Regions from separate parts of the Blautia segnis genome, predicted to be linked through region 1. Evidence: riboswitches for the same ligand, from Rfam matches in the RefSeq annotation. Region 1 holds a riboswitch; each other region holds the start of a gene.
What was found. Region 1 has a riboswitch for cyclic di-GMP ahead of H8S54_RS18380 (hypothetical protein). Riboswitches for the same ligand answer to the same signal wherever they lie in the genome.
Positions count from the first base shown of each region.

Region 2: it holds a riboswitch for cyclic di-GMP, as region 1 does, so the genes downstream of both, H8S54_RS18085 (response regulator) here and H8S54_RS18380 (hypothetical protein) in region 1, are expected to answer to the same signal.
Region 3: it holds a riboswitch for cyclic di-GMP, as region 1 does, so the genes downstream of both, H8S54_RS17145 (ABC transporter substrate-binding protein) here and H8S54_RS18380 (hypothetical protein) in region 1, are expected to answer to the same signal.
Region 4: it holds a riboswitch for cyclic di-GMP, as region 1 does, so the genes downstream of both, H8S54_RS19295 (response regulator) here and H8S54_RS18380 (hypothetical protein) in region 1, are expected to answer to the same signal.

Region 1 covers NZ_JACOOT010000039.1:59,827-63,037, reverse strand. The annotation lists gene H8S54_RS16645 (threonine/serine exporter family protein) at 1-1,059, shown strand, start outside; gene H8S54_RS19210 (DUF6783 domain-containing protein) at 1,275-1,379, opposite strand; gene H8S54_RS19205 (DUF6783 domain-containing protein) at 1,350-1,430, shown strand; cyclic di-GMP riboswitch class I at 1,477-1,552, shown strand; gene H8S54_RS18380 (hypothetical protein) at 1,944-2,186, shown strand; gene H8S54_RS16635 (response regulator) at 2,162-2,422, shown strand; gene H8S54_RS16630 (ATP-binding protein) at 2,456-3,211, shown strand, end outside.
Region 2 covers NZ_JACOOT010000009.1:80,332-83,542, reverse strand. The annotation lists gene H8S54_RS03820 (P-loop NTPase family protein) at 1-36, opposite strand, end outside; gene H8S54_RS03815 (DUF4869 domain-containing protein) at 42-500, opposite strand; tRNA gene H8S54_RS03810 (tRNA-Arg) at 610-681, opposite strand; cyclic di-GMP riboswitch class I at 833-908, shown strand; gene H8S54_RS18085 (response regulator) at 1,333-1,707, shown strand; gene H8S54_RS03800 (YhcH/YjgK/YiaL family protein) at 1,852-2,307, shown strand; gene H8S54_RS03795 (hypothetical protein) at 2,458-3,078, shown strand; gene H8S54_RS03790 (LysR family transcriptional regulator) at 3,151-3,211, opposite strand, start outside.
Region 3 covers NZ_JACOOT010000039.1:175,605-178,815, forward strand. The annotation lists gene H8S54_RS17145 (ABC transporter substrate-binding protein) at 1-1,350, opposite strand, end outside; cyclic di-GMP riboswitch class I at 1,450-1,525, opposite strand; gene H8S54_RS17150 (helix-turn-helix domain-containing protein) at 1,667-1,984, opposite strand; gene H8S54_RS17155 (glucosaminidase domain-containing protein) at 2,266-3,211, opposite strand, start outside.
Region 4 covers NZ_JACOOT010000010.1:31,763-34,973, reverse strand. The annotation lists gene H8S54_RS04215 (ATP-binding protein) at 1-555, opposite strand, end outside; gene H8S54_RS04210 (substrate-binding periplasmic protein) at 539-1,354, opposite strand; gene H8S54_RS19295 (response regulator) at 1,407-1,805, opposite strand; cyclic di-GMP riboswitch class I at 1,981-2,056, opposite strand; gene H8S54_RS04200 (glycoside hydrolase family 3 N-terminal domain-containing protein) at 2,282-3,211, opposite strand, start outside.

The DNA of each region.
Region 1 (3,211 bases):
TTTACCCAGTCTTTATGCCTTACCAATACAGGGGTGAATACGTCAAAGCTGAACCGGCTGGAGCATTTTATCCGTAACTTTGAAACAGAGGGAAAAAACATGTCCGGGGAAGAGCTTCACAGCTATCTGGATGAGATTGAAAGGATCCATGGCCTTTATTCCCCGGCAGCCCTGGGACTGGCTGCCGCCATTGCATGCTGTGGATTTACCTTTCTTTTAGGCGGAGGACCAGTAGAGATGTTTTGTGCTTTTATTGGAGCAGGACTTGGAAATTTCCTTCGCTGCAAGCTGACCAAGCATCATTTTACTTTGTTTCTGGGTATTGTTACATCTGTCTCCCTGGCATGCTTTGTATATGCAGGATTATTAAAATTAGGGGAAATCCTGTTTGGGATTTCCATTCAGCATGAAGCAGGATATATCTGTGCCATGCTTTTTATCATCCCTGGCTTCCCCTTTATTACCAGCGGAATCGACCTGGCAAAGCTGGATATGCGTTCTGGTATGGAAAGGCTTACTTATGCACTGATTATTGTCCTGGTAGCCACTATGTCTGCCTGGATCATGGCCATGCTTCTTCACTTACAGCCGGTGGATTTTATAAAGATCCATATGTCTGCTGCAATGTGGATTCTCACACGGCTTATTGCAAGCTTTTTCGGCGTGTTCGGTTTCTCCATCATGTTTAACAGTCCGGTAAGGCTTGCCTGTTCTACGGCAGTACTTGGTGCAATTGCAAATACCCTGCGGCTGGAGCTTGTGGATCTCGCCACCTTACCTCCGGCAGTGGCCGCATTTATCGGAGCTCTGACAGCTGGGCTTCTGGCCTCCCTTCTGAAAAATAAGGTGGGCTATCCAAGGATTTCCGTGACAGTGCCTTCTATTGTGATCATGGTACCGGGGCTTTATTTATACCGTGGATTTTATAACCTTGGAATCATGTCCTTATCCCTTTCCGCATCCTGGTTTGCAGCTGCGCTTCTGATCATTGCAGCACTTCCGCTGGGACTGATCTTTGCAAGGATTTTGACAGATAAGGCGTTTCGGTATTGTACCTGACTTGAATTGCAAACAGGTGCAAGCTGCTAAACCGGTCCGGCAAAAGGAGGTGGCTGATATGTTAAGTATGATTTCCTATGCTGAAGAAAACGGCGAAAAAAAGGCGAAAACCGCTTAGGGACGCTTATGAATATGATAGAGAAGTATATTGCGGATAAAATAACATCTTTATGTGAAAAACGTGATATCAGTAAATACAGATTATCACAGTTTTTTCAGGAAGGTAATTCGGAGAATCTGACAGAAAAACAGAAAGAAGTTCTAAGGGTTTGAAAAATCATTCCTGCAATCTGCACGCCCCACTTTGCGGTATATTTCACCCGAATTCGGCCTACGTAGCCCGGATGTTTTCCTTGTGCAAAGCGGAGTAAGGGGGTATAATAAAATCAGTTTTTTGTATAATTTTAAAAGCTATAATAAGGAAATCGGCAAACCAGATGAAAATTTGGGACGCAAAGCTACAGGACCTGTAAAATGGTAGCCAGTTGCATAAAGTGAGGTGCACTGTCTGTTTGGCAGTGCTTTTATTATAACATGAATTATTAATAGTACATGATAGGTAATTGCGAAACAAGTTCGCAATCCTGATTAAAAAGCGGTAAGAATCCTGCAACGCAGAATTCTTAAGATGAAAAGTAGGTGCTTTTAAATTTAGACATGACTAAAAGACTTCCCAGATAAACTGCGAAGTCATGAGATGGATGCTTTTGTATCTCTGGAGGAATCCATCTGGTCTGAATAGGGAATATCTTCGGTTACTACTATTGGCAAATCGGGCATATATTTTGCAATAAATAAAGAGTCCTTTTTTTAAGGCAGATCTGTATAAGAAGTACTTTACGCTTGAGTATAATCGGAGTCTTACAGGCGGAGAAAAATCCTGGGTGAAAGAAAAACTTACGGGTATGCTGGCAGAATATATCTCTTATGCCAAAGACTGTCTGGGGAATCAGACACTGAAATTTAAGATACAGGACTGCAATGATTATGATGAAATGCTTCAGGCACTGATATATGATAACGATCAAGACTTCAAGAGTGTTCCACTTACAAATATACTCGTACTTTTAAGAAAGGCAAGAAAAGCAGAAGCTGTCGCAAAATGTCATCGGGAACTTATGATCTGATACTTATGGATATCCAGATGCCAAACATGGATGGCTATCAGGCAACCCAGTGTATCCGGCATTTAAATGATAAAAAGAAGGCAGAGATCCCGATCATTGCCATGACAGCAAATGCTTTTGAGGAAGACAAAAAAAGAGCATTTGATGCGGGCATGAATGAACATATAGCGAAACCCATTGATATTGAGAAACTGAGAGTGGCCATTCTTTCTGTATTGAATAAACAGAAAAACTGACAGACTGGGAAGAACAACAGCAGGATAATAAAGATGAAAAGAATAAATAAAAAGATAGGAAAAAATAAGAATAAAAGATTATGTTTGAGCATTTTTGCAATTATTATGCTGCTTTTTGTATCAGCTTCTGTTTATGCGTCGGAGATAAAAAGTGACGGGGAAACAACTCAGGCAATGGAAGAAGAAAATAAAACCGTGAGAGTCGGGTATTTTCCATATTCCAATTTTCAGGAAGGCGGTTCCGGGGAACACAAGCAGGGAGCAGGCTATGAGTATCTTCAGAAAATTTCTTATATAACCGGCTGGAAGTATGAATATGTCTATGCTTCCTTTAAAGAGTGCCTGGATATGCTGGAAGCTGGAGAAATAGATATACTTGGAAATGTCAGTTATACACAGGAAAGAGCAGAAGCTATCAATTTTTCTTCTTATGAGGAGCTAACGGAACGATACTGGATCTATACCAGGGAGGACCATGCGGACCTTACGGATGGTGATCTAAAGCAGATAAATGGCTGCCGTATCGGTGTTGCAGATGGAAGCTATCAGAAAGAACTTCTGGAAAAATGGCTGGACAGCAATCAGATCCAGGCAGAGGTTGTTGCCTGTAAAGGCTATGATGAAATGATAGAAAAACTGGATGCAGATGAACTGGAGGCTCTTGTGATTCCGGCACTGTCTGTCAACAGCGATTTTATTGCCATTGCCAATATCGGGGCAAGTGACTGTTATTTTGGTGTATCAAAATCCAGACCAGATCTGTTAAAGGAATTAAATTCTGCCCTGGAA
Region 2 (3,211 bases), on a different contig from region 1:
TCGTGATTCAACAATTATTCTATGAGAACCTTTCATGCTTATCACTCCGGTTTCATTTCATTTAGATATTTACTGGCTATTGGAAGCAGTTCACGCATGGAATGGACAAGTTCGCCTCCGTTTTTTACTTTTATTTCAAAGGCAGTATTTTTTCCAAAGTCCATCATATGCCTGAGATTAATTGTTATGTCCTTGATCTTTCCAATTTCTAACAGCCATTTTGCGCAATTATCACCACATGCAGATGCATTAAAAATTTTGTCTGGCTCATTTAGAATCAATAACAAAGTCTTGACTCCGCCAGATAATCTTTCTGGTGGGATTTGTCCCAGAACAGGACTGCTAATACATTCACTGCTTAAAATATTTGAGTGATCAATATCTTCAACCATTTTTCTGGCAAGTTCTGTTTCAAACCATTCCGGATCATAAGTATTTTTAAAATAAACATTCGTATTGTAAATACTTTGCGGTTCGTCTCCGTATATGATTGTCAGCATATAATGCCTCCGATGCAGATATAAATTTTGAGCTGTCAGTCTGGGAAAAACAAAAAGCGAGTGAAATTCCAACACCTCCGTTGGAGTTTCACCCGCTTTCCTAGATAAGCGTCCCGTGCGGGAATCGAACCCACAGCTAGCGCTTAGGAGGCGCTTGTTTTATCCGTTAAACTAACAGGACAAATCTGTAGGTACAATTGTACTATATTTAGAAACAAATTACAAGGTTTTTCTTTCGTGAGGAAATGGCAAAACGGATAAAAATAAATTAGGAAACCTGTTGAAAAACAATTGCAATTAAGAGAGATATTGTATACAATGTTCTAAACAAATCTATAAATGGGCAAAGCAGTCGAAAGACTGTGACGCAAAACTATAGGGCCTGTAAAATGGCAGCCAGCTGCAGAATAATCAGGATAGGATCACATACTATGGCGAATGCTGCAGTATGTGTTTTTTTATATAGATGGAGTAGAGTGAAAATGAAGAAACAGTTATATAAAGAGGAACTTTTGTATTCCGTTGAGGAACCGTAGCTTAGTGAGGAAGCCTATTCTGCAATACAATCAACAATTTACCACAATCACGCCGTTGGTTTTATTGCAGGATATTATGATGAAAATTTGACGATTGCTTATATCAGTGAATTTTTCCTGCATAATCTTGGGTACAGCTATGAGGAATTTATGAACAGAACCTCTGGATCACTGAAAAATGTGGTTTATGGAAAAAACTGTGCTTATATTGAAAATGATCGGTTTCGATATATCAGCGGTAAGGGCGAAATGCAGATGCAGGAGAATCTTAAGCTTGTCAGCCAGGTGATCAAATTGTGGCAGCTATGGCGTCTAAGTTTAAGACGGTTTCCAGTGAGCTTACCCTGGAAGAGGCCTTTTCCCCGGAAAATATCAGGAGCAGGCTGAAAAAGCCGGAGGATATTTACCGGTTCGAGTACTGCACAATGAATGAGAAGCAGTTTAAATCCATAGCAATTTCTCCGCTGGCATGGACTGAAGGGGAGAACAGGCAGGCGGCAGCAATCCGTTCTCTCCACAAACAGGACGGAAAAACCATCCCCATTGTAGCCATGACAGCCAATGCTTTCGCAGAAGACATTTTGCTTGCCAAAAACGCAGGCATGAACGAACACATCTCCAAACCTCTGGATATGACACGGCTCAGGGATGTGCTGAGACGGTGGCTGTAGAGACGTATTTTCTCGAAAAGAAAATCAGAAGTCAAGCAAAATGTAATGGCGCGAATCCATTTAAACTGATATAATCAAATTACCTGAAAAACAGAGGACTGCGATGATGAAGCAGTCAAGTAAAAAATGGAGGGGGAAGTTTTTATGATTACAGATTATGCGGACAAGCTGCATCTTTATGGAGATTTGCAGGAGTATGCAGACATGGTTCTGGCATTTATTGAGAAGCAGAAGAAGGAAAATCTTCCGGCGGGCAGATATGATCTGGAAAATGGTGTGTTTGCCTCTGTGCAGAGTTATACTACAAGACCGTTAGAGGGCTCACAGATGGAATCCCACAAGAAATATTGTGATTTACAGTATCTAATAGAGGGAAAAGAGAAAATCTACTGGGCTTCTTTGCGGAACCTTACAGTGGGGAATGACATGACACCGGAGAGTGATTCTATTCTTTATGTGGCTGGTCCATGGCAGGGGTATACGGTACTGGAGCCGGGAATGTTCGGCTTCTATGCACCGGATGACGGACACATGCCAGGAGTTGCAGCAGACGAGCCGGCACCTGCGAAGAAAATTGTGTTTAAGATTCCAGTGAAATAAGCTGTTTGTGACGGAAGGGAAATACAATATAATTTCTTATTGAAAAAACAGGAACCATATAATATGCTGCTTATAAGTATCATGCTTGTAAGTAGCATTTTTATAATGACATATTATTTGAGGAGTTGTACAAAAGAGGGGGCATAAATCGTGAAAAATCCATTGCATTATCAGATTTCAGAATATGACTGCGGACCCACATCCATGTTGAATGCGATTATTTATCTGTTTGACAGGGATGAGATTCCGCCGGAGGTGATCCGAAATACCATGCTTTACTGTCTGGACTGCTACAGCAAAGAAGGCATTCCGGGAAAAAGAGGTACATCCAGGGCGGCCATGATGTTTCTTTCCAATTGGCTGAATGAGTTTGGGAACCTTGGGATGATGACGGTAAGCAGTGAATATTTGTCGGGATCTGAGGTGTACATAGGTCCGGGGAGCAGGATTAACCAGGCACTGAGTCATGGCGGGGCAGCCGTGGTAAGACTGTTTCTGGATGAACCCCATTATGTGCTCCTTACCGGAGTGAAGGACGGCAGTATTTTGCTGTTTGATCCTTATTATTGGGATGAGCCTTACGAGGAAAAAGATATCCTCATTGATCTGGAACATCCAAGAGCATACAACCGGGAAGTGCCTTTCCGGTATTTCAACCGTGAAGAAGACGTCCTGTATGCCCTTGGAAAAGTAAATGCCCGGGAGGCTGTGCTGGTTTATAATGAGAAAACCAGAGTGCCGGTGGAAGAGGTTATTGAGTACTTTATTTAGTAAAATTGGAAAGATACTACTTATGAGTATATTACTGGTAAGTAGTATCTTTTTGTATTCTGATGATTAACTTTACGGCGCAGAACTCTTCTGCGTCAGCGGATGTTCCCTGTAGTACATCCTGGTAAAGTTC
Region 3 (3,211 bases), 120 kb from region 1:
GATCGTAGTTAAAATGGAAGATGCTGCATCACGGCCATTTCTATCGTTCAGTGAAATAGAATATTCATTTTCAAAATTCACCGTTGCTTTTTCTTCTGGATCTTTACGATTCATTGCACTACAAAAAGTATCATAAGCCTGTGTTTCATCCATTTCCCCTGACAGTAATCCGTGAACAGCCTCAAGACTTGCATCAAATGATTTTTGAGCGGAATACCGGATATAAACAGCATTATTATTAATTTCCTCTTCCAGTCCAGGCACATCCTGCATCATGGTTGGAACATCTGTATTCAATGAAATAACACCGCTTCCATCCGCAATCAGCTTTTGCCCCTCTTCTGAAATCATACAATCCAGCACATCCAGTGCAGTATCCAGTTTCTCCCGGTCTTTTTCCAGGTTTTTGTTAAATGCAATGTTTAAGGACGGAGTCATGTACACATAGGATTCATCCGATGTCTGTGAAAAGTAAGGAATACGGATCAGATCTGCATCCATCTGTTTCTGCAGCTGCTGCATAACCGTCGGATGTCCATGAAACATTGCTGATTTTCCCTCGACAAACATCTGGGTTCCTGTATTGATGTCAATATTGATATCTTCTTTACCAAAGTGCGAGTCCTTAAGAAACTGACTGGTTTCTGAAAAAATACGTTTCCATAATGTATCATCAAACTTTACTTCATCCGCTGCAGTCTCTGCACCGTTTCGCCATTCCATACCATCCAGGCTTGTAAACTCACCGATTGCCGCTGCCTGGATGATTTCATTATTAGACCAGTCTTCACCAAGATCCATGGAATACGGTTTTATGCCATTATCATAAAACTGCTGACAGGCCTGTACATATTCCTCATAATTTTCTGGAATCTTTATGCCATACTGATCAAACAGTGTTTTGTTGGCAATGATCGTCTGCGGAATACCACAGATTGGCAGCCACTGGATTTCATCCTCCGCATTCTTATAATATTGCACCGCATAAGAATAGTACTTGGAAACAACATCATAAGAAGCAAAATCCATAAGATAAGGCTGTAAGTCCTGTGCATCTGTTCCAGAGAATCGACGTACTGTTATGATATCCGGCAATTCATCATGTTCTTTAAAATAACTGTATAAATCGGTATCATTGTTCCCAATAATAAATTCAATATCCTGATCAGGAAACTGTTCATGGATATAGGGTGCAATATTTTTCATCAAACGATTTTCCCACAGATAAACGGTAAGATGATCATCATTTTTAGATACTTCTTTCTTTGACTGTCCACATCCAGACAAGACAGCAGATGCTACAAGTACACCTGACACCACTGCAATCAGACAACGTTTTGCCTTTTTCATACTTTTATTTTCCTCATTCTTTCCTGATAAAATCATTATTGTTACGCCTATGAAATAACACCGTAAAAAAGCACCGTCAGACAGACAGTGCACCTCATTTTATGCAACTGGCTGCCATTTTACAGGCCCTGTAGCTTTGCGTCCCAGACTTTCATCTGGTTTGCCGATTTCCTTATTATAGATATAGCTTTTAAACTTATGCAAAAAAACTGATTTTATTATACTTTAACGTTCTACTATGCACAAGAAAAAAATTACCGTTTTAACGTTCAAAAACAAAAAAAGAACAGCCGATACATATACTCGAACTGTTCTCCTACTTCCGAAGTCCACGCAGCATTGACATCACTGTTTCCTGCTCATTTGTACTCAGATCGTTCCATATCCCTAGAACTTCTTTCTGTTTTTCTGTCAGATTCTCTGAATTACCTTCCTGAAAAAACTGCGATAATGTCACGCCCAAAGCTGTACATATTTTTTCAAGTGTGATCAGCGACGGCAGGTTTTCCTGCGCCATGATTCTTCCCAGTGACGACTGGGAAATTCCCGACAGCTGCGATAATCTGTATTTACTGATATCACGCTTTTCACATAAAGATGTTATTTTATCCGCAATATACTTCTCTATCTGCAAGTAACTATACCTCATTTCCGCTATTACATGTTCTTATTGTACCTGTAATAATAGAAAAATATTAGTAATCAACTTTGCAAGTATTCATTCCCATTATAGGAAGTATACCGGTAAAAAAAATATAAAGATACTTTCGTTTCCGCAAAAGTCATTTTCGCTTATATCGTTTTTATAATAGCACAGACAGTTATGTTTGTCACATAAAAGTTTGAAACCTCAAACAAAAAAATAAGCCTGCCGTCATCCGCAGATTTCTCTACAGACAACAGCAGGTCCATTCCCTATTTCTTCAACATTTCATTCACCCGTTTCTGCACTGCCCCATAATCATATCCCGCAGCCTGCAGTTTCTTCTTCCTGTTCGCGCCGTTCCCCCACTTTCCGGCAATAACTTCCTTTGCCACAGCTTCCACACTCTTTTTCCCACTGCCTTTCACCAGCTCATTCACCTTCGCCTGCACTACCCCATAATCATATCCTGCAGCCTGCAGTCTCTTCTTTCTGTCCTCACCGTTCCCCCACTTTCCGGCAAGCACTTCCTTCGCCACAGCTTCCACACTCTTCTTTCCTGTACCGGTATTCCCGCCGGTTTCATTCGCAGCCTTCTCATACCGCGGAGCCGCATACCCGCGGATATATCCCCATCCCAAAGGGAGCACCCTTTTGTCAACCTTTTCACCCCGGTTACCTTCAATAGCAGTTACCATTCCGCCGGAAACCTTCTCCACAAAACCGATATGATCACTGTACCCATCATTCGGCTGTGCTGCCTTATCCCAGTTATAGACAATCACATACCCCGGCTCCGGCGTGATGGTACCATCCTCAATCCAGATCCCCAGCTTTTTAAAAATCTTCACATGCTCCTCAACGCCGCACTCCCTGCCGATCAGCTCACTGCATCCCGCCTTGATCCCTGCGGCAGACACACAGGTATCACACCATTCATCTGAATACTGCACTGCATATCCTCTGGGAAGCGGCTTCACACTGTTATACAGGTCAATAATCTCCTTAAACTTTCCATTGGCCTCACTGAACCCCAGCCAGCCCCTCATCACATCCAGAACACTCTCAGCAGTCTTTGCCATAGTCTCACATCCTCCTTCATCAAATCTTGTCAGTTCATACTGACGGATCACCTTCATGCAGTTCTCTACATAGGAAAAAGAAGTGGCATACCCGTCAGCACGGATGGTTTCCAGATATTCCTGCGGATCCCGGATC
Region 4 (3,211 bases), on a different contig from region 1:
TGTGTAATAGTAGATTGCCACAATACCCGGTGCATCTTTTCTGGCACAGGCTGCAACATCAATATAGGATCCGTCTTCCCTGGCAAACCGTTCTGAATAAGATCTTTCTTCATATCCGGCAAAATCCATAATAATATCTTTTTGCAGATATGCCGTAATTTCATTGGCCAGAGATTCATCCGTGCTGTATTCACAGTCTATCTTTCCCTCTGTATCCAGTACAATGATACCATCCACCCAGAGAGTCTGCAGATTTTCTTTCAGGAACTCCTGACTTAGCTGACCATCATTTTCTGTTTCCATGTCGATATTTGTACTCATCTGTCTGGCACTTTCAATGGCACGGAGAAGACTTTTGGATTCTGAAGATTCATTATAATGGGTGTAGGTGGAGCACTGCACTTTCACATAGTTTACAATCTCCACCATTCTTTTCTCTGCTTCCTCTTTTTCTGCGTGAAAGAAATAAAACAGAGAGGCTACAGCCACACAGATTCCAATCAGACCGCCGAGCAGCTGGATTCGTTTTTCTTTTTTCTTAATATCCAAGATCATCCACCTCCAGATACTTCTGGGGATCATCCAGATATTTTTCAATAATTTTCAAGGATGTGCCATCCTGACGCATTTCTTCCAGTGTCTGGCTCATCTGTTCACAGATTCCTCTGTCATCATCTTTTGCAAAAGCAACACCTATTCCAGTGATCATCAAAGGCTCTTCCAGAATACGGAAGCTTGCATCATAATCTTTCATATACTGAACAATAGATTCCTCATGTGCGGCGACTGCATCTACATATCCTTTTCCCAGAAACGTATAGATCAGCTCCCTGTGTCCCAGGCTGATCAGATTGCCCAGCTTTGGGATTCTCTCATCCGTCCGGTTCAGAAAGATGCCTTCCGGTTTGGTTGTGGACTGAACAGCCAGGTTCTTTCCCTCCAGGTCACTCAGTGTATAGATATCACTATTCTCATTTACCGCAACCACCTGACGGCTTGCTATATATGGTCCCGCCCAGCGGTAATCATCAAGACGCCCTTCCATGGAAAAGCAGCCCATGATACAGTCAATCTCTCCGCTTTCCACCATTTCTTTTTTCTTCTCCCAGTTGATCTGGACAACCTCCACCTGATATCCCATTCTTTTGAAAGCTTCTGTAGCCAGTTCTACATCAATTCCCGTCGGTACACCATCCTCATTCAGATAATTGTATGGTGGATAGTTGTCGCTGCCGAGGGTAATAACAGGCTTTTCGGTTTCTTCCTTCGTGTTATCTGTGTTTTTACACCCTGCCAGGGTGACTGCTAAAATTCCCGCAAGCAGTATGCCTGCAATCACTCTTTTTCCTTTCATTTTCTATCTATTCCTAACTATCCTTTTCGATTTTTTTATGTCTGGTTACTTTTCATTTGTCACTGTTCAGTGACCTGCGGTTCGATACCCCCACGAATTTTATGCTTCTGATTGTCTTTTCCAGTACCTTCATCTCAACCGGTTTTGAAATATGTACGTTCATACCAGCCGCAAAGGAATACTGGATATCCTCCGAAAATGCATTGGCAGTCATGGCAATGATTGGAATCGTCTTATTGATTGTTTCCAGTTTTGTGTTATTTTCTCTTTCAACTTCAATTGCTTCACTCTGTTTTTTTCTAAGCACTGTTACGATAGCTGTAATTACACAAACTGCCGCAACAACTGCAAACAGAATGATAAAGCACATGAATTGTACCTGGACATAATCCCATTTTGTGCCCATAACATCTTCCAGATTTAAAAACATCTGATGGGTCACTTCATCCATCTGATTCAGCCGTTCTTCATAAATAAGCTTTTTTATTCGTACAGCCCGTAAGACATAACAGCACAGTTACAACAGATACACCAAATATTTTTTTCAATTTCATAATTTTCCTTTCATCTTCTGTTGATAAGTCATTCCGCAAAAAAGCACTGTCAAACAGACAGTGCATCTCATTTCATGCAACTGGCTGCCATTTTACAGGCCCTGTAGCTTTGCGTCCCAGATTTTCATCTGGTTTGCCGATTTCCTTATTATGGCTTTTAAACTTATGCAAAAAACTGGTTTTATTATACTCTAATGTTCTACTATACACAAGATAAACATTACCGTTTTAACGTTCGAAAATAAAAAAAGAACAGCCGATACATATACTCGAACTGTTCTTCTACTTTTCTTACATACGTCTGAACAACCTCAGCTCCGTCTCTGTCACCTGTATAGGTAACCGAAGCTTTGATTCCATCCCACTTTCATCCTTATTCAGCATTCTTTCTTTTCTTATATCCTCTGATTACCAGTACTTCCATTCCTGCCATGAAAAGTGCTATTACAATGTCGATACCAATTCCTGCTTTTTTCCAGTTTTCCATACCTGTTTCTTCATGTTCTCCATCATAAGCCCAGCTGCTTACAACTGTATACATGACATTTTTGCAGGCATTCCTCATCTGAAGTACAGATGTTGGATGCTCCGGATTGGCTACATTGTTCTCTTCTCCGTTGAATGTGGACAACATTGCATCTACTCCATTCGCCAAAGCTGCATCTGCATTCATAAATCCATGACCATTGTTTCGGAAGAAGTCTGTAAGCGCCATTCCCCTGAATCCCCATTCATCTCTGAGAACTGTATTCATAAGGTTACTGCTTTCTCCAGTCCATTTATCTCCAAGGAAGCTCCAGGAAACCATAACCGCATTTGCGCCACCCTGTTTTACAGAAATTTCAAATGGTTTCAGATAGATTTCCCGGATTGCCTGCTCATTTGACCAGACACTTACCATCTTTGCATTTCCCTCATACAGAGCAAAATGTTTGATATAAGAATAAACTCCATATTTTCTTGCTCCTTCTACTGCTTTTGCTCCCATATTTCCTGCAAGAACTCCATCTTCTGAAAAGTATTCATAGTTTCTTGCTCCAAATGCAGTTCTATGAGTATTCATACCTGGTGCATACCAGCCCTCTGCACCCATTTCCTGACTGATCTTGCCCATGTATTCACCCCAGGCCTGTGCAAGTTCCTTATTCCATGTGGAAGCAACCACAACTTCAATTGGAAATCCAATAGAACCAACTCCTGTAAAGTTGTTATTAATTGCTGCTGGTCCATCGAAATCAAGTGTAGCCACTTTTCCCACAGAATCCATGGCTGCTGTCTGATAACCAGCCATTGCAATCATATT